Regions from separate parts of the Paenibacillus sp. FSL R10-2199 genome, predicted to be linked through region 4. Evidence: riboswitches for the same ligand, from Rfam matches in the RefSeq annotation. Region 4 holds a riboswitch; each other region holds the start of a gene.
What was found. Region 4 has a riboswitch for cyclic di-AMP ahead of NYE33_RS22750 (alpha/beta fold hydrolase). Riboswitches for the same ligand answer to the same signal wherever they lie in the genome.
Positions count from the first base shown of each region.

Region 1 (5,000 bases), 1.7 Mb from region 4:
GGAACCTCCCTGCTGACGCATGGTGTCCATCTGCTGCTGCTCACAATGGCCGGGCTCAAAAAGGGTGCAGCCCCTGTGCTGGGCAAAGCGGATACTTATGTTGATCCGCTGCCGCAGGCATTGATTCTAACCTCCATAGTTATCAGCTTTGGGGTTACAGCCTTCTACTTCGTACTCGCGTACCGGTCTTACCAGACGCTGGGTACTGACGAAATTGACAGCATTAAGGAGGACAACGAATGAGCAATCTATTGGTACTCCCGATTCTCATTCCGCTGACTACGGCTGTCATCCTGATTTTTCTCAAAGAGAAGATCCGGCTTCAGCGCGTGATTAGTGCGCTCAGCGGTCTGCTGAACATTCTGGTTGCAGTGCTGCTGGTTTCACGTGTCCACTCTGAGGGCATACAGACCTTGCAGATGGGGGGCTGGGCTCCTCCGTACGGGATTGTATTTGTAGGTGATATGTTTGCTGTATTGCTGGTAATGATGGCTTCGATCGTCAGCTTTGCGATTCTGTGCTACTCTTTCAGCAGTATTGGAGAGAAGCGGGAGCGGTTCTATTATTATACGTTCTTTCAGTTTTTGCTGGTCGGGGTATACGGCTCGTTTCTTACCGGAGATATTTTCAACCTGTTTGTCTTTTTTGAGGTCATGCTGATTTCTTCTTATGCGCTCATCTCACTCGGAGGGACCAAGCTTCAGCTAAGAGAAACATCGAAATATCTGCTCATCAATATCGTATCCTCGACACTGTTTGTAGCAGCGGTAGCTTATCTCTATGCAGCAGTAGGAACACTCAACATGGCACACCTGTCCCAGCGTATCGCTGAAGCGGGACAAGGCGGCGTGCTTAATGTGATTGCTGTTTTGTTCCTGATTGTATTTTCCCTAAAGGCAGGGCTGTTCCTGTTCTTCTGGCTTCCAGGGTCATACAGTGCGCCTCCGGCGGCTGTTAGAGCGTTGTTCGGTGCACTGCTGACCAAAGTGGGACTCTATGCAATCATCCGCACCTTCACGCTGCTGTTTGTTAACGATCCCGGCTTCACCCATGACTGGATTGCCTGGATGGCTGCTGCTACCATGATTCTGGGCAGCCTGGGGGCAGTAGCTTATAAGGATATCCCGAGGATTCTGAATTATAACATCATTATCAGCGTTGGATTTGTAGCCTTTGGACTCGCTGCAGGGACTGCAGATTCACTGAATGGGGCGGTCTTCTATCTGCTGCACGATATGCTGGCCAAGGGACTCATGTTTATTCTGGGCGGGATGATTATATCCGCAGCCGGAACTGACCGGCTAGGCAGTATGGGCGGGATGATTAAAAGGTATCCGTTCATCGGCTGGATGTTCTTTATCCTTGCTCTTGCCCTGACAGGTATTCCGCCGCTGAGCGGGTTTGCCGGCAAGATTCTGATCATCCGCGGAGCTCTGGCTGAGGGAATGCTGACGTTGTCCTTAATTGGACTAGGATCGAGCTTACTGGTGCTGTATTCCCTGATGAAGGTGTTCAGGCTGGCGTTCTGGGGAAATGAACCGGTGAATGAATTGCCTAGAGTGAACTTGAAGGCTGCATCGGCTATTGCCGCCGGACTCCTGCTGCTTGTGATTGCTATGGGGGTCGGTGCCGAGTCCGTCTATGCTTATGTATCGCAGGCAGGCGAGGTTTTGGCGTCACCTGCGCGGTACATTGAAGCCATAATGAAGGAGTAGAGAAGATGGCCCTACAATTCCTCTTAAATCTGTTGATTGCCTTTCTGTGGATGGCGATAAATAACGATGGCTCTGGCTCAAGCTTCATAGCGGGCTACGTCATCGGTATTATATTATTGCTGATTTTGACGAAATCCCTGGCCCGGACCCGGCCATTCTATCTCATACGTATATGGGCTATACTGAAGCTTCTGCTGATCTTTGCCCGTGAACTTACGGTCTCGAATTTCGTGGTCATCGGCCATATCATCCGTCCAAAGCTGGCTATACGTCCCGGTATCTTTGCTTATGAGACTGCCTTGACCTCGGCTTGGGAGGTTACGCTGTTATCGTGCCTGATCTGTCTGACGCCGGGAACCCTGACTCTTGATGTTTCGAAGGATGGCAGGACGCTGTACATTCATGCAATTGATATTAAAGATGCAGAGCTGCTTGTCGCGCAGATTAGAGGCACTTTCGAACAAGCGATTATGGAGGTGACCCGGTAATGATCCAAGTTATGCTAACCGTGGCAATGATCATTCTGGCGCTGGCGATGCTGGCATGCCTGTTCCGTCTCCTGAAAGGGCCAACCCGTTCAGACAGGGTTGCCGCGCTCGATACGATAGGCATTCATGTACTCGCAATGATCACTGTTTTCTGTATGCTGCTGGATACCCAGGATTTTCTTGAAGTTATTCTGGTTATCGGTATTCTGACGTTTATTGGAACAACGGCACTGGCCAGATATATTGAACGGGGAGCCGTTATAGAGGATGGAGGGAACCCGAATGACAGGTGAACTGATTAGCTCCATTCTTGTGGTGATGGGTGCAGTCTTCTGCGGCTTAAGTGCCTTCGGCTTGGTCCGGCTGCCTGATGTGTACCTGCGTTCACATGCGGCTACCAAAAGTGCAACCTTCGGGGTGCTGTGTCTGCTGACAGGAGGCTTCCTGTACTTTTGGTTTAAAGACGGAACGGTTAATATCAAGCTGCTGCTGGCGATTGTTTTTGTATTCATCACTTCACCGGTGGCAGGCCATTTAAATGGCCGGGCAGCCTACCGTTCCGGAGTTCCCTTATGGAAGGGAAGCATACAGGATGATCTGAAGGTCCTGGGGGAAGAAAGTCAGGAAACGTCTGCAAAATAATACTTCCAGGTTATATGGGGTGAATCTCGGGAAAAACGAGTAGGGCTACTTTCAGGCCCGAATCCGGCAGCTAACCCCGCAAGCGTTCATGAGAGGATGCACTGTTTATGCCGCATATTGAAGTGAATGGAACGTCGCTATATTACGAGATGTCGGGCAACGGTCTGCCCATTGTTTTTATTCATGATTATTCGACCTCCCATCATCTGTTTGAGCCGCAAGCGGATTATTTCAGCAAGCGTGCGAAAGTGATCGTATTTGATCTAAGAGGGAACGGGCAATCGGGGAAAATGGATGTGGAGATTAGCCGGATCGTAGACACACAATGTGAAGATTTGAAGCTGTTATTGGACGCTTTATCTGTAGAGAAGGCTGTGATCGTAGCTTGTTCCAGTGGTGCTGTGCTCGCCCAGCTCGACAGACCGCACGAAGGAAATTGCAGCAGAGTATGGTGCGGTCATTTATGACTTTGAATGGATCGGTTGTTCAAGGAACTGAACAGTGAGGGAAGGGTAACCTCAAGCCTCCGGCGAAACCGGCGGGTCCGGCGGGACTGCAATATCCAGTGGATCGGCCCACTTCTTCGTAAACGTGCATTTTCCCATAGCCGGATGTATCTACGGCCAACTGCCTTCGCAGGCAGTTGGCCGTTTTTGATGCGAAAAAACGCAAATAAGTAATTTCACACATTTATTTCGTGGAACACGAATACCATTAAAATATATAAGTCCACTAGAAAGAGGAGAGATGTTATGGTTCGCCATTACACGCAGCTGGAATTGATCACGATATCGAAATTACCTCCGACCACAGTGAAGAGATGGCTAGAGTATTTCTCTTATTTTGTAGCCGCGACCCGTCAGGGAGACCAGGTGCTTTACCCTTATGAAACTTTGAAACTACTGAAGCGGATCAGTGAACTGCGTGCAGAGCGTTACCATCTTAGTACCATTGTTCGTCTGCTGATTGAAGACGGCTTTCCGATGTATGGCAAAGAGGACAAGAAGGAGTTGCAACCTCCTCCGCCAATGGAGAAAATCAGCGCCGAGCCGAAGAAGCCGGACAGACAGCAGCTGCTTGTTGCTTCCCTGGCGGCGCTTGCCGATGAGCTTAACCGGATTGCGGATCATCTTAACCACTTGAAGGTGCAATAAATACATTCCGGCCCGAATTCAATGAGCGGCAGCTTCATGGTTTGAGCTTGTCCATTTTGCTTAGACTCAGCCACTGCCCCCGCGTAACCGAGGTATCGGGAGTAATGCCCAGATGCGCGGACATTAGACGTGATTTATGAGGTGGTGAAATCCGGTTGGAACTTAAGATACCGGATGATTATCAAGAGGAATCATGAACGATACTGTCGTGCCCCTGCCCGGTTCACTCTGGATAAGAAGACCCTGGCCATACCGCTGAACCAAGCGGCGGTTGGTATTCCTTAAGCCGATTCCCCCGGTGTTATGCCGGGTAAGGCTTAGGAGGTTCTCAATCTCGGCAGCCGGAATCCCTTTGCCATTATCTATAATCTGTACACAGGCGCCAGCTTCCGCCTGATATATGCGCACCACCAGTTCGCCGCCCTTCGCCCGGCTCAGCAATCCATGTCTTACTGCATTCTCAACGAGCGGCTGGATGGACAGCGGAGGAAGCTTGAAACGGAGAGCGGGCTGGATCTCCCACACCACAGTTAACCTGTCTCCAAAACGGACTTGCTCAATGAATAAATAGGATTTCACCAGGGAAATTTCATTCTCCAGATCCACCAGCTGATTCGTATTAATGAAATCAACGCTATACCGCAAGTAATCTGCAAATGCACCCGCTACATTACGCATCTGTTCCATATCAAATTCACTCAGGGCCATAATGGAGTTGATGGTGTTGAATAAGAAATGCGGTTTGATCTGGGCCTGCAAGTAGGCTGTTTCCATCCGCAGACTTTGGTCAATCGATTGTTTCAACGAAATCAATGCCTGCACTCTGTACTTCAGCTCTAATCTTTCAACAGGTTTGGTTACATAGTCATTGGCTCCATGTAAGAATTCTGTATATGACTCTTCTGAAATCGAATGGGTAATTAACAAGAGTATCGGCAGCTCCGTAATATCAAAATGTTGTCTGACCTGCTTGGTAAGCTCATGTCCTGACATTTGCGGCA
Region 1 covers NZ_JBBOBO010000001.1:3,438,831-3,443,830, forward strand. The annotation lists gene NYE33_RS14870 (Na(+)/H(+) antiporter subunit C) at 1-243, shown strand, start outside; gene NYE33_RS14875 (Na+/H+ antiporter subunit D) at 240-1,715, shown strand; gene NYE33_RS14880 (Na+/H+ antiporter subunit E) at 1,721-2,203, shown strand; gene NYE33_RS14885 (Na(+)/H(+) antiporter subunit F1) at 2,203-2,496, shown strand; partial or broken gene mnhG (monovalent cation/H(+) antiporter subunit G) at 2,486-2,815, shown strand; cyclic di-AMP (ydaO/yuaA leader) riboswitch at 2,789-2,945, shown strand; gene NYE33_RS14895 (alpha/beta fold hydrolase) at 2,953-3,312, shown strand; gene NYE33_RS14900 (MerR family transcriptional regulator) at 3,598-3,999, shown strand; gene NYE33_RS14905 (response regulator) at 4,162-5,000, opposite strand, start outside.
Region 1: it holds a riboswitch for cyclic di-AMP, as region 4 does, so the genes downstream of both, NYE33_RS14895 (alpha/beta fold hydrolase) here and NYE33_RS22750 (alpha/beta fold hydrolase) in region 4, are expected to answer to the same signal.

Region 2 (5,000 bases), 4.3 Mb from region 4:
GAAAGATAATTACATAGGCGGCGGGATTGTTTAAGCTTTCAAGCGGAGCATGCTTGAGTACCATCCCCCAGACTACTGCGATCAGACCAAAAACCAGTCCTAGTATTGTTGAAATTTCCATTTATGCACCTCGTCCATGAGAATTAAGAAGTGATCCGACTATACCGCGTTTATCATCCTTGAACCGCGGGAGGACACTCTGCACGTAACCAAATCACGTATATTCTTATTTATCGACAGCATTCCCTTTTTTGTGAAGTGATTTTTTCGGCTATAATGGATAAGGTAAGTTATTATTCATCAGCGAAGAAAACGGAGTGATTGACGTGGGAGTTAAGCATGGCAGAGATTACAGTGAAATTCTGGTTGAACTGACAGGCGCAGTCGGACGGATTTCCGACGGGTATATTTTTTTCGAAATGGAGCCTGAGGAGTGGGAGAACCTGCCGGAGGAGTCGAAGCTGGAGGTCTGGGAGGCGCTTGCGGAGGATCTGTTCTACGCACTGGGCAATGAGCCGGTGATTCAGGTCGGAAGCGGGGTTGTAATGTACGATAAAGAAACGCACCGCATCAATATTCTGCTCGGCGACGAGGATTTGGCATCGGTCGTTCTGGTGTAGACCGGAAGCAGCTGCGGAGCCGGAATTTGTCCCAGGCATCAGCCCATGTTAAAATTGGGATGAGAAGTACTATTCGCCGGGATTTAAGAATACATTAAATCGAAAAAAATCTTTGGCCCGGCACATCCCTTGGACTTTAAGAAGCTGAGGGATGTTTTATTTGAAAGACAGGACTGCTGTGATATAGCTAATTAAGCAAGGGAGGAAACAAATTGCCATTTACAGAGGAAGAACTGCGGGAGCAGATCGGCAAGCTGGAAGGCTGGAAACTGGAAGAGGATATTATGGTGCGCAAATATATGTTCAATGAATATATGAAGGGAATTGCTTTTGTGGATGAGGTTGCTGCGATTTCGGAAGCGTTCGACCATCACCCGCATATCACCATTGACTACAAGACCGTTATCCTGCGTCTGCCTGCAGATGTGGAGAAGCTGGATATACGCCAGGCTAATGAAATTAACGAGGCTTTTGAGAAAAACCGTTAGAGGACAGGATCCTTATGGAAATGACAGTACCGCCTGATCCATAAAAATGCCCGTGCAGGGATACCAGGGTATCCTTTGCAGCGGGCATTTTGCTTTGGGCATGTTATTATTTCTTCTCGGCCAGCCATAACGCGACATTCGCAATTTCCTCAGGGGCTAGTTTGTCTTTGAAGGAAGGCATCTGCCCGCGGCCTTTGGTCACAATGCTGTAAATCTGCGCCGCGTCATGCTGTGCGCCCTCCTGCTGCAGGTTCGGCCCTACACCGCCCTGAAGCTGATCCCCGTGGCAGGTGATGCAGTTGGCTTTCACCAGGGCCTCCGCGCTGGTTGCGTCCAGCACAACCTCAGGCATTGTAGGTTTGTTCTCTTCAGCCACCTCGGCTTTGCCGGGCAGGGTAAACATTAAGACCACGGCAAAGGCACAGGCGGCAAAAAACAAACCGCTCATGATCCATTTCTGCATCTGCATCCGTCCCTCCATGTAAGCTGCTTCCTTCATTATACCGGATGGTGAAGCGTTATCATAGTATTTGTGTCAAAAAAATGAACGAAACTCCTGGGAAAATTGCAAACATACAGAAGTGGAATGCTATTTCTCATAGACCATACAATAAAATGGCTTATCGCCAGTTGGGGTTCTGCGTTCATAAGTATCCGTTATGGTAAATCCGCATTTCTGGTAAGCACGGATGGCCCGCTGATTCCAGGTCAGTACCTCCAAATCGATCTCCCGTTCCGGATAACGCTGCAAAGCCGCCTGAACGATGGCCTTCATGAACAGATGTCCCATGCCATGACCGCACAGATCGGGCCGCATGCCGATTCCAAGCCGGACTACACCCTCCATAGGGAACAGCTGGGCGAAGCCGCACAGGATTCCCTGTCCATTCACAACGGAAACGTATTGCTCGCTGCGCAGCTGCGGATCACCGAATTCAACACCGAGCGCCTGCATCTGCTCCCAGGGCATCCAGCCGTAAATATTATACGGGGGCCTGTAGTTCCACTCACAGATCTCAGCAGCATGCCGCGACTCCATAGGAACAACATAAAAAGTTACCGGGGAACTTATCATAAGCGGAGGCCTCCTTTCAATGGAACATTACTTCATTCTATAAATATTATATACAAAACGAGCCGGATTCGACGCAAAAACCTTGCAGAAAGACCGGAACTTGACAAACGCCAATAAATATTTTATGAAAGAGCGAAATTGGTGTTTTACAAATATAGAGCGGGGTAAGTAATTTTATAGACAAAAAAATAAGCCCTCCTCCAAGATTTCGGCAAAAATCCTGGAAAAGCGCTTATATTTAGGACAAATTATTGCACATCGTCATTCTCTTCGGAATCCGCAGCCACAGTCTTGTAAGCATCTGTACTCATAATCCGTTTGGCGCCAACGTAGCGGTTGACGTAGTAGCTGTCACTCAGCGAACTGATGGTTACACCACGCGAGGAAGAAGCATGTGCGAACTCACCGTCACCAACATAAATACCGACATGAGAAATGCCTTTGCCGCTTGTATTGAAAAATACAAGATCGCCCGGTCTCATTTCATCGCGGGATACAGCAGTGCCCATCTCATATTGGGAGCCGGATTGGTGGGGCAGGTTAATTCCGATCTTATCAAAAACATACATTGTAAATCCGGAGCAATCAAAACCGTTCGTGGATACACCGCCGGATACGTATTTGGTCCCGATGGCTTTGTCGATAACTTTATCCATTTTGGAATCCGCGAAAGCGCTTCCTGCTCCAATGGTGAAGATGATGGAAAAGCTTAGTACTGCGGCTGCTAGCTTCTTCTTCAAAAGTAAATACCCCTTCCAAATGCCTACGAGGTTAGCTTAAGGGTTCGGTTGAAGGTCCCCTATGACCCCTCTTAGAATAGGAGGTCAATTCACCCAAAGTTGGTTCCCCCGTTTCCCTAAATCTTTAGGGAACTCGGCACGACTGTTGATTAGGATTAGCTGTTATTCAATACATGACAAAACCTTTGTTAAAAGCGATTCAATAATTACAAAAATGTTACTAAAAGCTCACTGCGATAATTGTAGCAAAGACTAGGGCGCTTGGCAATCACTTATAACATATTAATGCATTTTTTTTGCGTTTTTTAGAGTTATAGCTGCATAGAAAGACTCATATTTACGCAGCAGGTGAGCTATTGATGAATTTTTCTTTGGATTTGGGATAAAAAGGTGTTTCAGGGCCTGCAGATGAGTGTAAAAGGTAGAATAAGGAAAAGGAAAAACCCGGGAATGATTACGGCAATAATCAAAACCGGGCTCGTATAAGTTACATTTAGTTGTTAGAGGTACGAATATTCGAGGAAATGTTCAAGGGTTCAATCGTAAGCGACAGCTTGGTAGGCTGTTGTGCTCATCACTCTTTTAGCGCCAACGTAGCGGTTGGCCCAGTATGCCTGACTCAGCGAACTGATGGTTACACCACGCGAAGAGGAGGATTGTGCGAATTTTCCATTGCCGACATAAATACCGACATGGGAAACTCCGTTGCCCAGGGTATTGAAGAATACCAAATCACCGGAACGCAAATTACTCTTGGATACGGCTGTTCCAACGCTGAACTGTGCCTTAGAGGTGCGCGGCAGGGTAAGGCCGATACTCTTGAATACATATTTGGTGAATCCGGAACAATCAAAGCCGCTGGTGCTGGTGCCCCCGGTTTTATATGACGTTCCAATGGTTTTTGAGATCACAGTATCCATTTTGGAATCTGCGAAAGCGCTGCCCGCTCCAAGTGTGAATACCATCACAAGACCCAGCGCTGCTGCGGTGCATTTCTTCTTAAAATTCTGACTTCTCAAAAGATGTACTCCTTCCAAGGCCTGCGAGGTTAGCTTAAGGATTCGGTAGAAGGTTCCCCTATGACCCCTCTAAAGCGAGATCAATTCACCCAAAATATGGTTCCCCCACTCCCCGGTGCAGGGAATTCGGCGTTTTGTGCACCAGAATAGTGACATATCGACATAAGGTTAAAGGCTTCGGTTACATAGCTGCTTAATTCCATTTGAAAGATTACAAATTTGTTACTAGTAGTACAGGCATCATTGTACCAGAGGATTTACAGTTTTGCAAATCAACTTGTCGCAGCTGTAAACAAAAAAGAGTCATGCACCTCACCAGAGGGGCGATGACTCTTTTAGTATGCCGTTTTGGCGGCCGATTATTGTGGGAATGATTTACTGGACCAGAGATGATACTGCGCGGCTATGCCCCACATTTTGAATAGGGTGGACGGCAGTGGAGCTGCCTGGCGCAGGAGCAGGGCCGGGAGGCCGGGGCAGAAGAGCGCTGCAGCGCTGCAGAGGATCAGCGTCAGCAGACTTCCTGCGCCTATAATGACGGATATCCCGATGGAGTGGAGAAGCACCTTCAGACAGACCAGCAGCGAAGTGAACATGCCCGTGCCGGCGGTATAACCGAACTGCATATACAGCAGCAGCTTGCGGATAAGGAAGAGGTAGACGAGCCAGCCCAGCACATAAGGCACGAGCGTCAGCAGCAGCGGATAATCGAGAATGCCGTTCAGAAGCAGACGGTACATCTTCGGCAGCAGCCAATAGAGCGGCAGAAGGGCCAGCGCCCATTCAACGAGACTGAACAGCAGTACAGGCAGACCATAACGCTTCATCCCGGGAAAAAAGAACAGTCCGCGCTCCCCGGCACGTTCCTGGTGAAGCTCGTGCAGCAGGCCCGCCCGGATAAAGGGGGAGAGCAGCAGCCGCAACAGAGTCAGTGCCAGGAGCAGCCATAGCCATTGCCGGACGTCCGGGTCCGTGTGCAGCGCAGCCTGCCCTTCAATATAATACAGCAGCCTGCCTATGCTACTGCCGCCGGCATTCGCATCCGGATAGCGCAGCAG
Region 2 covers NZ_JBBOBO010000001.1:853,256-858,255, reverse strand. The annotation lists gene motA (flagellar motor stator protein MotA) at 1-121, opposite strand, end outside; gene NYE33_RS03690 (hypothetical protein) at 327-620, shown strand; gene NYE33_RS03685 (4a-hydroxytetrahydrobiopterin dehydratase) at 833-1,108, shown strand; gene NYE33_RS03680 (c-type cytochrome) at 1,215-1,571, opposite strand; gene NYE33_RS03675 (GNAT family N-acetyltransferase) at 1,698-2,183, opposite strand; gene NYE33_RS03670 (C40 family peptidase) at 2,432-2,923, opposite strand; cyclic di-AMP (ydaO/yuaA leader) riboswitch at 2,929-3,072, opposite strand; gene NYE33_RS03665 (C40 family peptidase) at 3,460-3,888, opposite strand; cyclic di-AMP (ydaO/yuaA leader) riboswitch at 3,946-4,084, opposite strand; gene NYE33_RS03660 (hypothetical protein) at 4,302-5,000, opposite strand, start outside.
Region 2: it holds a riboswitch for cyclic di-AMP, as region 4 does, so the genes downstream of both, NYE33_RS03665 (C40 family peptidase) here and NYE33_RS22750 (alpha/beta fold hydrolase) in region 4, are expected to answer to the same signal.

Region 3 (5,000 bases), on a different contig from region 4:
CCGGCAATAGCATTGGTCGCAATCGCATAGGTGCCCATACTAACAATAAAAATCTGGGTCAGCAGCTTGCCGCCATTGAAGAACATCTGCTCAGCTGCAAATGGAACGCCGATGAACATAATTCTGCGCAGCATAGAGACCGGAACATGGAACAGGTCGCGGACCCGCACACGCAGTACCGTGTCAATCTTGAACAGGTACACCAGGGCAAAGATCATGCCCGCATACCGCGCAATATTGACCGCCAGCGTCATCCCCAGCACACCCATGTGCAGCAGGTTAATGAAGACTACGTTCAGGAGTACGTACAGCAGATTCATGATCAGCGACAGCATCAGCGAAGCCCGCGTCCTGCCGACGCCGCGCAGCGCACCGCACACCGCCTGAACCACGGCGATCCCCAGATAAGAAATACTGCTGCCGATCATGTAGATCCGGGCATTATCCAGCACATCGGCGGAAGCTGTTCCGAACAGCAGGTTCAGTATCGGCGTGTGGAAGCCCATGAGCAGAAGTCCGATTCCCACGGCGATCAGCGATACCGAGGTAACCGAACCCGCCGTAGCCTGGGATACCATCCGGTCGTTGCCGCTGCCTTTGTACTGCGCAACGACCACTGTCCCGCCGGTAGCAATGGCAACGAATACGTTGATCAGGAATATATTCAGTGAATCTACCATATTCACCGCACTGACCGCCGCCATGCCGGATGAGCTGATCATCGCAGTGTTTACCAGATTAAGCCCGATGATGAAAGCCTGGTCAATCAGGATCGGAATAAATAAAGCTACAATTTGCCGGTAATCCATCCCTTCCCCGGAAAGGTACTTCTCCAGCCATTTTTTGGCCGGCAGTCGAGCCTGAAGCTGCATAAATATATCACATTCTTTTCTGTAGAATAATTGCGAGCAGACAGTACATTCCTTCCAGTTTACTACAAATCCAGCTTCACGTCTGTGACCAGTGAGAAAAACCGGCACACAAAAAAGCAATAAATCCGCAATTCTCCATTAACGAAAGAACGGCGGCTTTATTGCTGCTGTATATGAATTACTGCTCTTTATCCCGGCCAAGCAGTCCGCTGAGCGCTTCGGTCACATTCATACCGGTAAGCGTCTGGGTCAACTCAGGAACCTGGGCCATTATTTTGGCAATATCACCGGTAATTTTGTTCACGCCTGAGGTAGCTCCATCCTGGGAAATCACTGTAATCTTATCCACCTTGGCGAGCGGGGAAGCAATTTTCTCAGCCAGCTCCGGCAGTATTTTCAGGAATTCCACGGTAAGCGCAGCTTGTGTGAACTGTTTGTACGCTTCGGCTTTCTTCTCCAGGGCTCCCGCTTCCGCCGCTCCGGCCAGCTGGACAATCTCCGCATTCGCTCTCCCTTTCGCCAGCTCAGCTTCCGCCGTGGCCAGTCCGCGCTTGGTCGTTGTCGCTGCCTCGGCTTCCGCCTCAAGAATCTGCCGCTGCTTGGCGGCTTCCGCTCTCATGACCGTAGCCTGGTTCTCCGCCTGGGCAGGCTTGATCACCGTTGCCTCCAGCTCCCGCTGTCTCAGCTCGACTTCAATTTCCCGGACTGTGCGGTTGGCCTCCGCTTCCATCTGCGTGATTTTGACCTGTTCGGTAACGAGCGATTGCTTAATTTTGTTCTGCTGCAATTCATACGCAAGATCCGCCTGTGCCTTCTTCACTTCTGTCTCCAGCTTGAAATCCGCCTGCTTGATGTTCAGTTCCTTCTCAAACAGGGATTCCTTCGCGCGGGCGGCGGTTCCCGCTTCAATGGTGGCCTGATGCGCATTGGCTTTGGCAATGGAGGATTCCTTCTCCGCCTCGGCCTGCTTGATCTGAATGTCGCGTTCCGCTTCCGCCTTGGCAATGCTGGCATCGCGGCGGATGCGCTCAATTTCCGGAACCCCCATATTGTCGATATACCCTTTGTCATCCGTAATTTTCTTGATGGTGAAGCTGACGACCTCAAGCCCCATCTTGTCGAGGTCCTCCGAGCAGGTCTCCCTCATCTTGCTGTTGATTTCATCAGGCGTCTTGAGGATGGATTCCACCGTCAATTGCCCGATCAAGCCGCGCAGGTGGCCCTCCACCGAATGCAGGATAATCGTCTCGCGGTCTTCTTCCGGCCGGTCGATGAACTGCTCACTGGCCGTCAGAATAGCGGTGGGATCGCTTTTGATTTTTATCTGGGCGACCGCCTCCAGGTTGAGCTTGATGCCCTGCCGGGAGAACATCGCCTGCGCCGGAATGACATCGAAGCTCATCAGCATCATCGAGATGGTCTTATTGTTCTGGAAGCCGGGGATGACGAACGTACCGCCGCCCTGCACCACTCTTTTACCGCCGAGACCGTATACAATCATCGCCTGATTGGGCGGGACTTTTTTATAAGCGGTCACGATACTGAACAAAGCCAGCAGAATAACAACAACAATGCCCGAGATTAAATAAAGAATAACCATTTGGTCCGACACTCCCGTCATTTATAATTCTCCGAATTCCCTCTCGAAGAGGGTTACTTCCGCCATTCCCTTATCCACCTTCAAAATAATCACCCTGTCGCCCCTCACAAGCTGCTGGCCGCTTGCTGCCCTCACTCCAATGGAGCGCATCGTTCCGTGCAGCACATATTTCATTTCCCCGGCTGTCCCATCTGCTGCAGGTACACTGATGTACCCAAGCTGCCCTGCCTGCTCATAATCCAATTCATTCATGCTGCTGTCATACCGGGTCATCACCCGGGCCAACACTGCATACATCAGACAACCTGTCAGCAAGGCAATCATGGTGCAGATCAGCACTACTGCAAGCACGCCCATTCCGCTGAAGCGGATAAGCACATAACCGGAGCCGCCCCAGACTGTGACAAACACCATCAGCGGGAGTATAGGCACAAAGCCCGGCCCCCCGGCGTCACCGCCCCCCGCATGCAGATGACCCGCCAGGCCATGCCCGTGAAGTCCGCCGCTGAGGAGCAGGAGCAGTCCGACCCAGAAGCACACGATAAATATAGTTAAGATAACGATCACCTCCTTAGGCAGTTCAGATCACATTATAAATACACTTTCCCGTTGTTATATGAATTGTTATTTTTGATTCAGACCGTCTTCCACTGCTGCTGCACAGCAAAAAGACCACAGCAGCAACAGGGCTCTCCGTGGTCGGTTAATCGATCATGGCGCTCATCCTCTCTCTTCGAGGCTTACGGGGTTAGCTGACGGATTCGGGCAGCGAGATTGCCCTACCTTGCCGGAGCACCGTTACAGCATGCAGCAAGGATTCACCCCAGGTGAGCGGCCGCTATCTGAGCAAAAGCCGTAATCACCGTTGGTTCCCCCGTTCCCATTACTGGAATTCAGCCATTTGAGAACAGTTAAATTTCATTCGGTTGTTGATTTGAATCTTACGCCTGCAGCCATTTAATGTAAAACGCTGCGGTTGACAAAAGAAGCCAAAAATGCCGTCCCTGCATGAATGAAGGCGTATTCTTTGCTTTCGTTCTTAAGCGGCCGATGATTTACTCCTTCTTGCTCCGTTTCTCTGGAGCAGTGCTGTTACATAGCAAAGAGGCTGTCTAGTAAGCAGTGAATCTGCTTACTAGACAGCCTCGGCCAGCAAATATTATCAATACAGTATAATTTCTTTATCGTTTCTGTGCTTCCAGCTCCCGCGTAAGCTCCAGCGCTTCAATACCGGCCAGCAGTACTATGCCAATTCCGTGAGTATCGTTGAGCTGCCAGGTGAGCTGCTCCTTGTAATAGAGCTTATTGAACGAGTAGCCTGATCCCCGGCAGACGCCGTAGACATTCCCCTGCTTGTCGATGCAGTATTCGGCAAGGGCGTGCCAGCCGCGTATTGCCGCAGCGGCGTAGGGGTGCGGCTTGAGCAGCCAGCCTCTGCGCACCCCTCTAGCGAAGGCATACACGAACATTGAAGAGCAGGATGCCTCCGCATAGGATTCAGCATCCGTCAGAACTTGATGCCATAGCCCTGCAGCATCCTGTAGCCGCAGATACCCTTCACACAGCTCCCGGAAATAATCCAGCAGCTCCGGCCGCTGCGGGTGCTGCTCCGGCAGAATCTCCAGCAGCTCGGTCAGTGAGAACAGCACCCAGCCGTTGCCTCTGCCCCAAGGCACACCATTCGGCTTGCCGAATTTATAGTCATAGACATGGTGCATAATGCCAAGCTCCGGCTGGAACAGCCGCTCGCGGTAGTGCAGAAACTGGGCCACGGCGTCATCCAGATAGGCAGCATTTCCGGTTAGCTGATAGTACCGGACCAGAAAAGGGGTGCTCATATACAAATCATCACACCACATTGTTCCCTGCATGAAATCGGTCGTGCCCCGGGTGCGGTAGAGCGCACCCGCCTCGTCACGGGACTGTGTCCCTTGAATGTAACGGGCAATGTATTCTGCCGCCCCGGCTGCTCCAGGCAGCGGCTGCACGCTGTGCGCTGCCAGCATCGCCGCACCGAATGAGCCGCAATCATCCAGGGAGTCGATTAGCGCCAGCTGCTGATTAATTCCCGGAGCGCCATAACGGCCCGTGTCCCAGAGTGAATATTCATGAAGCCGTGTGCACTGCTCAATATGGCCTCTGGTATAAGCGGTGTAATGGGAATCATCCAGCACTGTCCCTGTGCACAGCAGCCCGTATAACGTCACGCCCAGCGGATAATTCCAGCGTCCGTACAGCGTGCTCTCCAGATACGGCCTGACCGCTCCGCCGGGGCGGTCTACCCGCCAGAAGCAGCTCTCCGCCCCTTCCCCAAAGGGAGTATCCATCATAGCCGCCGCAGCAGCCTCCGGTGCAGCCGATGCAAGGAAGGTCCCCAGATACAGCCAGGGTCCTGCCTGCCCTTCCACAGGATGCGGCAAGACCAGGTTCACGGTGTCCGCTTCCGCTTCTCCCCCTGCGTCCGCCGCTTCCAGCCGGAAGCCCCAGTCCGGGCCGCCGCAGACGGCCTCGACCAGCAGATCATGGCT
Region 3 covers NZ_JBBOBO010000002.1:736,457-741,456, forward strand. The annotation lists gene NYE33_RS31130 (MATE family efflux transporter) at 1-872, opposite strand, end outside; gene NYE33_RS31135 (flotillin family protein) at 1,051-2,493, opposite strand; gene NYE33_RS31140 (hypothetical protein) at 2,494-3,039, opposite strand; cyclic di-AMP (ydaO/yuaA leader) riboswitch at 3,195-3,381, opposite strand; gene NYE33_RS31145 (glycoside hydrolase family 88/105 protein) at 3,654-5,000, opposite strand, start outside.
Region 3: it holds a riboswitch for cyclic di-AMP, as region 4 does, so the genes downstream of both, NYE33_RS31140 (hypothetical protein) here and NYE33_RS22750 (alpha/beta fold hydrolase) in region 4, are expected to answer to the same signal.

Region 4 (5,000 bases):
AACGCGAGCTGGAAGCAGTGAGACTCTACGTGAAGAAGGAGCATCTGGCATTCTTCGATGCGCAGGAGCAGCGGGTCCGGGAAGCTGCACAGTCCGGAATCAGCACTGCCGGAAGCACCGGTGATTCGGCATGAAGCGGCTGCGCCCGTCCGTGAAGCTGCTTCCCTATCTGCTGGTTGCTCCGGCAGTGATCATCCTGACCGTATTTTATCTCTATCCGATTCTGTACAACATCTATTTGAGCTTCTTCACCTGGAATATGCGCGGGCCGATGAAGTTCGCCGGACTCAGCAACTACGCAGAGCTGTTCAGCGGCCGGGATTTCCTCCATACCCTGCTCAATACGCTGCTGTACATGGTGATGGACGTTGGGCTGGTGATGGTGCTGGCGATGGGGCTGGCGCTCTTTTTACAGAAAAACACGCCGCTGAACCGCTTCATCCAGACGCTGAGCTTCACGCCCAATATCATCTCGCTGGTATCCGTATCGCTGATCTGGATGTGGCTGATGAACACGGATACGGGGCTGTTCAATTATCTGCTGTCTGTGCTGGGAGCAGCGCCGGTGGGCTGGCTGACCGATAAGGATGTGGCGCTGTTCTCGCTGGTGCTGGTCTCGGTCTGGAAATCCGTCGGGTTCAATGCACTGATCATTTGCTCCGCCTTGGGCTCTATTCCGGGTTACCTCTATGAGGCCGCTGCTCTGGACAATGCGTCCAAGCGTTCCGTTTTCTTTCAAATTACGCTGAAGATGATCTCACCGACCTTGTTCTTCCTGATCCTGATGAATATCATCGGCTCCTTCCAGGTGTTCGAGACGATCAATATCATGACACAGGGTGGTCCATCCAACGCCACGAACACGCTGATCTTCAGCATTTATAAGCAGAGCTTCGAATATTACCGGGTCGGCTACGCTTCCGCAATGGCGGTCGTGCTGATGGGTATCGTGGGTCTGATTACGATTTTCTACTTCAAAGCACTGAATAATCGGGTTCATTACCGCTAAAGGGGTGAAACAATGAGAGTTTGGCTCCGGCTGCCGGGCGCAGGACTGCGGATCATTGTATCTGTTCTGCTGATCGTGATCTTCCTGATGCCGTTCTATTGGATGATCCTCACCGCGTTCAAGACGCTGGGCGAGGTGCTCCGGATGCCGCCGAAATTCTGGGTGGACTCGCTGCAGTGGCAGAACTTCCGGGATGCTTTTACGAGGATTAACTTTCTGCATTATACCCGGAATTCCCTGATCATTACACTCGGGACGATGCTCGGCCAGCTGGTCGTTGTTGTGCCGGCAGCCTATGCATTCGCAAGATATCAATTCAAGGGTAAAAACGCGCTGTTCGGCATCGTGCTCGCCACCATGATGATTCCGGGCCAGCTGATCTTTCTGCCAATCTTCGTGATGTTTGCGAAGTCCGGACTGCTGAACACTTATGTATCGCTCATCGTGCCCTTCATTGCCAGCGGTACGGCCATCTTCATGCTGCGGCAGACCTTCATGCAGGTGCCGGATTCCCAGCTGGAGGCAGCCCGTCTGGATAATGCCAGTGAATTTAAAATCATATACACGATCATGATGCCTGCCGCTGTGCCCACCTTGTCCACACTCGCGCTGCTGACGTTCATCGGGACGTGGAACAGTTACTTTTTCCCGCTCGTATGGACCACAACGGATGCTGTCCGGACCTTGCCGCTTGGAATTCAGAAGCTTCAGGATGTGGAGGGGCTCAGCCCGCAGATCGTGATGGCCGGGAATATGATGCTGATCGTGCCGATTCTGCTGGTCTTCCTGATTGCACGCAAGCAGATTATCAAAGCGTTCACCTACATGGGAGTGAAGTAGCGGGAATACCCTGCGGCCTTGCATGTTGAATACCAAATACAGCAGTTCATGGAGGAGAAACGAATAATGAAGGTATGGGGAAAAAGAGTAACTCCGCTGCTCGCCACTGTTGCACTGACCGCCGTTCTTGCAGGCTGTGCCACCACCGAAGCCGAATCCAGTGTAGCGGCCTATGAGAAAGGGGATTCCGTTACCGAGTTGAACTTCTGGACCTCCGCCGTGGAAGATGTAAATCAGAATCTGGTGGACCAGTTCAACGAGACCAAGGGAGCCGAGCTGAATATCCATGTGAATGCTGAATATCAAGGCGATTACTGGGAAATGCAGCAGAAGATCAACGCCGCAGCCATAGCGGGTACGCTGCCGAATGTTTTTATTGATGAAGTGGCAATGACTAAGGGCTTTGCCGACAGTGACATTATTGCCAATCTGGAACCGTTCATGGAAACGGACAAATTCGACACCTCGGATTTCAAAATCGGCGACCTCGGCAACCTGTATCTGGGCGAGGATCTGTATGCCTTTCCGCATATGCGGAGTGTTCCCGTAATGTATGTAAACAAGACGCTCGCCGCTAAAGAGGGACTGGATCCGAACGGTCCGGCGACCTTTGCCGAACTGGAGGCCTATCTGCAGACCGCATATGATGCTACCGGCCAGCCGCCGATGTACCTGTTCAACTATGACTTCTGGGTGATGGAGGCACTGCTGCATTCGTACTCGGATACCAATGTGGTCAATGAGGATGAGACGAAATCCAACATCAACAGCGAAGGTGCAGTGAAGCTGATCTCCTTCATTGAAGATCTGGAATCCAAGGGTCTGATCAAAGTGCTCGGGGTCACGGACAAGGATGCCTACTATGCCTCCATTGCCAATCCGGCCACTGCGCTGATCTTCTCCAGTGTCGGCGGCTACAAAACGTTCGCCGGCATGGCCGCAGAGAGTGGAATTGATCTCGGCGTATCCATGATTCCTGCCGGAGAAGACGGCAAACGGGGCGTCCCGGTCGGCGGATCGAATACGTATCTGGCGAATACGGGAACGGATAATGAGAAGGCGGCCGCTTTCGAATTCATGAAATGGCTGTCGGATACCGAGCAGGCGGCGTATGCTTCTGCCAATACCGGATATCTTCCGACCCGTCTTACTTCCCTGGACACAGACTTGATGAAAGAGACCATAGCTGCTTTCCCTGGCTACAAGGTCGCTTCCGAAGAGCTGGAATTCAGCAAAATGCGTCCGATGACCGGTACGTACCATGAGATTGAAGATCTGATGGGCACACGCATCAACGATATCTGGCTGGAGAACCTGCCAATTCAGGACAGCCTGGACACGCTCGCCAAAGAGGTGGATGACATCCTGAACCGCTGATTATAGATGATGTTTAAAGCAAGCAGAGCAGTGAGTCTCCGGTAACGGGAGAATCGCTGCTCTGCTTTTTGGGTTCACTGCGGCTGGTTTCTGCGCGTGTTGGGCAAATTCACCTAAGCTATTCATTCATAGACGAATATGGGCTATACTGAAGTTTCTGTTAATCTATATCCGCAAAAATATATGTAATCGCTGAGTTCCGTAATGGAAGCGGGGAAACCAAGTTTTCTGGGGTGAATCTCGAGGAATCGAGTAGGGCTACTCTTCAAGCCCGAATCCGGCAGCTAACTCCGTAAGCGACATGAGAGGATGCACAGGTAATGCCGTATATTGACGTCAATGGAACTACCCTCTATTACGAGGTGTCGGGCAGTGGTCTGCCCATTGTTTTTATTCATGATTATTCGACTTCACATCATCTGTTCGAGCCTCAGGCGGAGTATTTCAGCAAGCGGGCGAAAGTGATCTTGTTTGACCTAAGAGGGAATGGGCAATCCGGTAAAATGGATGTGGAGATCAGCCGGATTGTAGACACGCAGTGTGAAGATCTGAAGGGATTATTGGATGGACTGTCCGTAGAACGGGCCGTCATCGTAGCTTGTTCCAGCGGTGCTGTGCTTGCCCAGAAATTCGCCTATCTGAATCCTGAACGGGTAATTAATCTGGTGTTGGTGGACAATTACATCCTAGGAGATTGTACGTCCAAAGGCAGCAAAGTGCTGGAGCTCTTTCAAATCTGCGCATGGGCCGCCCATTATCTTCCGGCTGAAATGTTCATCCGTTCTTTGCGCATTACATATAACAAATGGCTGTCTGCGTATCATATTCTGAGAAGAGAGCTTGTCCATGAACGGACAACAGAATTGATTAAACAGCGTCTGGCACTAAGACATACGGACAGCTACGGGTTTGCACTAAGGCTGCAGGTTCCCGTTCTTTGTGTATCAGGCAATCAGAATGAGCGGGTTCTGGAGCAGGTGAGACAAACAGCGGCCAAATATCCGCTCGCCACGCTGGCAATACTGGAAGATGCCATGTATCCCAGCCATTTATGTCAGCCGCAGCACTTCAACCGGCTACTGCTTGATTACCTGAAAGACCAGCAATGCTTCCAGCGGAAAATTTATTAACGGCACCTGTAGAAAATCTTTGACAAGTATAACAGGTACCGTTATAATAAATTCAACAGGTACCGTTACATTGATTGACAGGTACCGTAAATATATCCCTGGGAGGATTCATAATGAATATGAATGCTGAATTGTACGACAAGCTCGCCAAGCTGCAATGGCTGTTGCAGAGACAGCATCTGAAGAACCACGCCGCTGTTGGCCCTATGGCAGATACGTCACGGGGACAAGGCAGGATCATGGCGTTTCTCCGGATGAAGGACGGAATCAGCACGAAGGATTTATCCTATATGCTGGACATTCGTGTATCCTCGCTCAATGAATTGCTGGCCAAACTGGAGAAGGCCGAATATATCACCCGTCAGCCTTCCGAGACAGATAAACGCATCATGCTGATTTATCTGACGGCGAAAGGGCGGGAGGAAGAGGGCCAGGAGGTTGAGGGCGGCAGCATATTTTCAGTCCTGTCTCCAGAAGAACAGGCAGCCTTCGGTGAATACCTGGTCCGCGTCATTACAGCCTTAGAAGAAGAACTAGGAACAGATGCAGACCGTGATGTAATGGCTATGTGGATGGAGGCCGCTAAGGAGCGCATAGGATCAGCGGAATTCGACAAGCTGATGGCTATGCGCGGACAAATGAGC
Region 4 covers NZ_JBBOBO010000001.1:5,185,709-5,190,708, reverse strand. The annotation lists gene NYE33_RS22770 (ABC transporter ATP-binding protein) at 1-134, shown strand, start outside; gene NYE33_RS22765 (carbohydrate ABC transporter permease) at 131-1,009, shown strand; gene NYE33_RS22760 (carbohydrate ABC transporter permease) at 1,022-1,849, shown strand; gene NYE33_RS22755 (ABC transporter substrate-binding protein) at 1,916-3,226, shown strand; cyclic di-AMP (ydaO/yuaA leader) riboswitch at 3,407-3,539, shown strand; gene NYE33_RS22750 (alpha/beta fold hydrolase) at 3,547-4,356, shown strand; gene NYE33_RS22745 (MarR family winged helix-turn-helix transcriptional regulator) at 4,470-5,000, shown strand, end outside.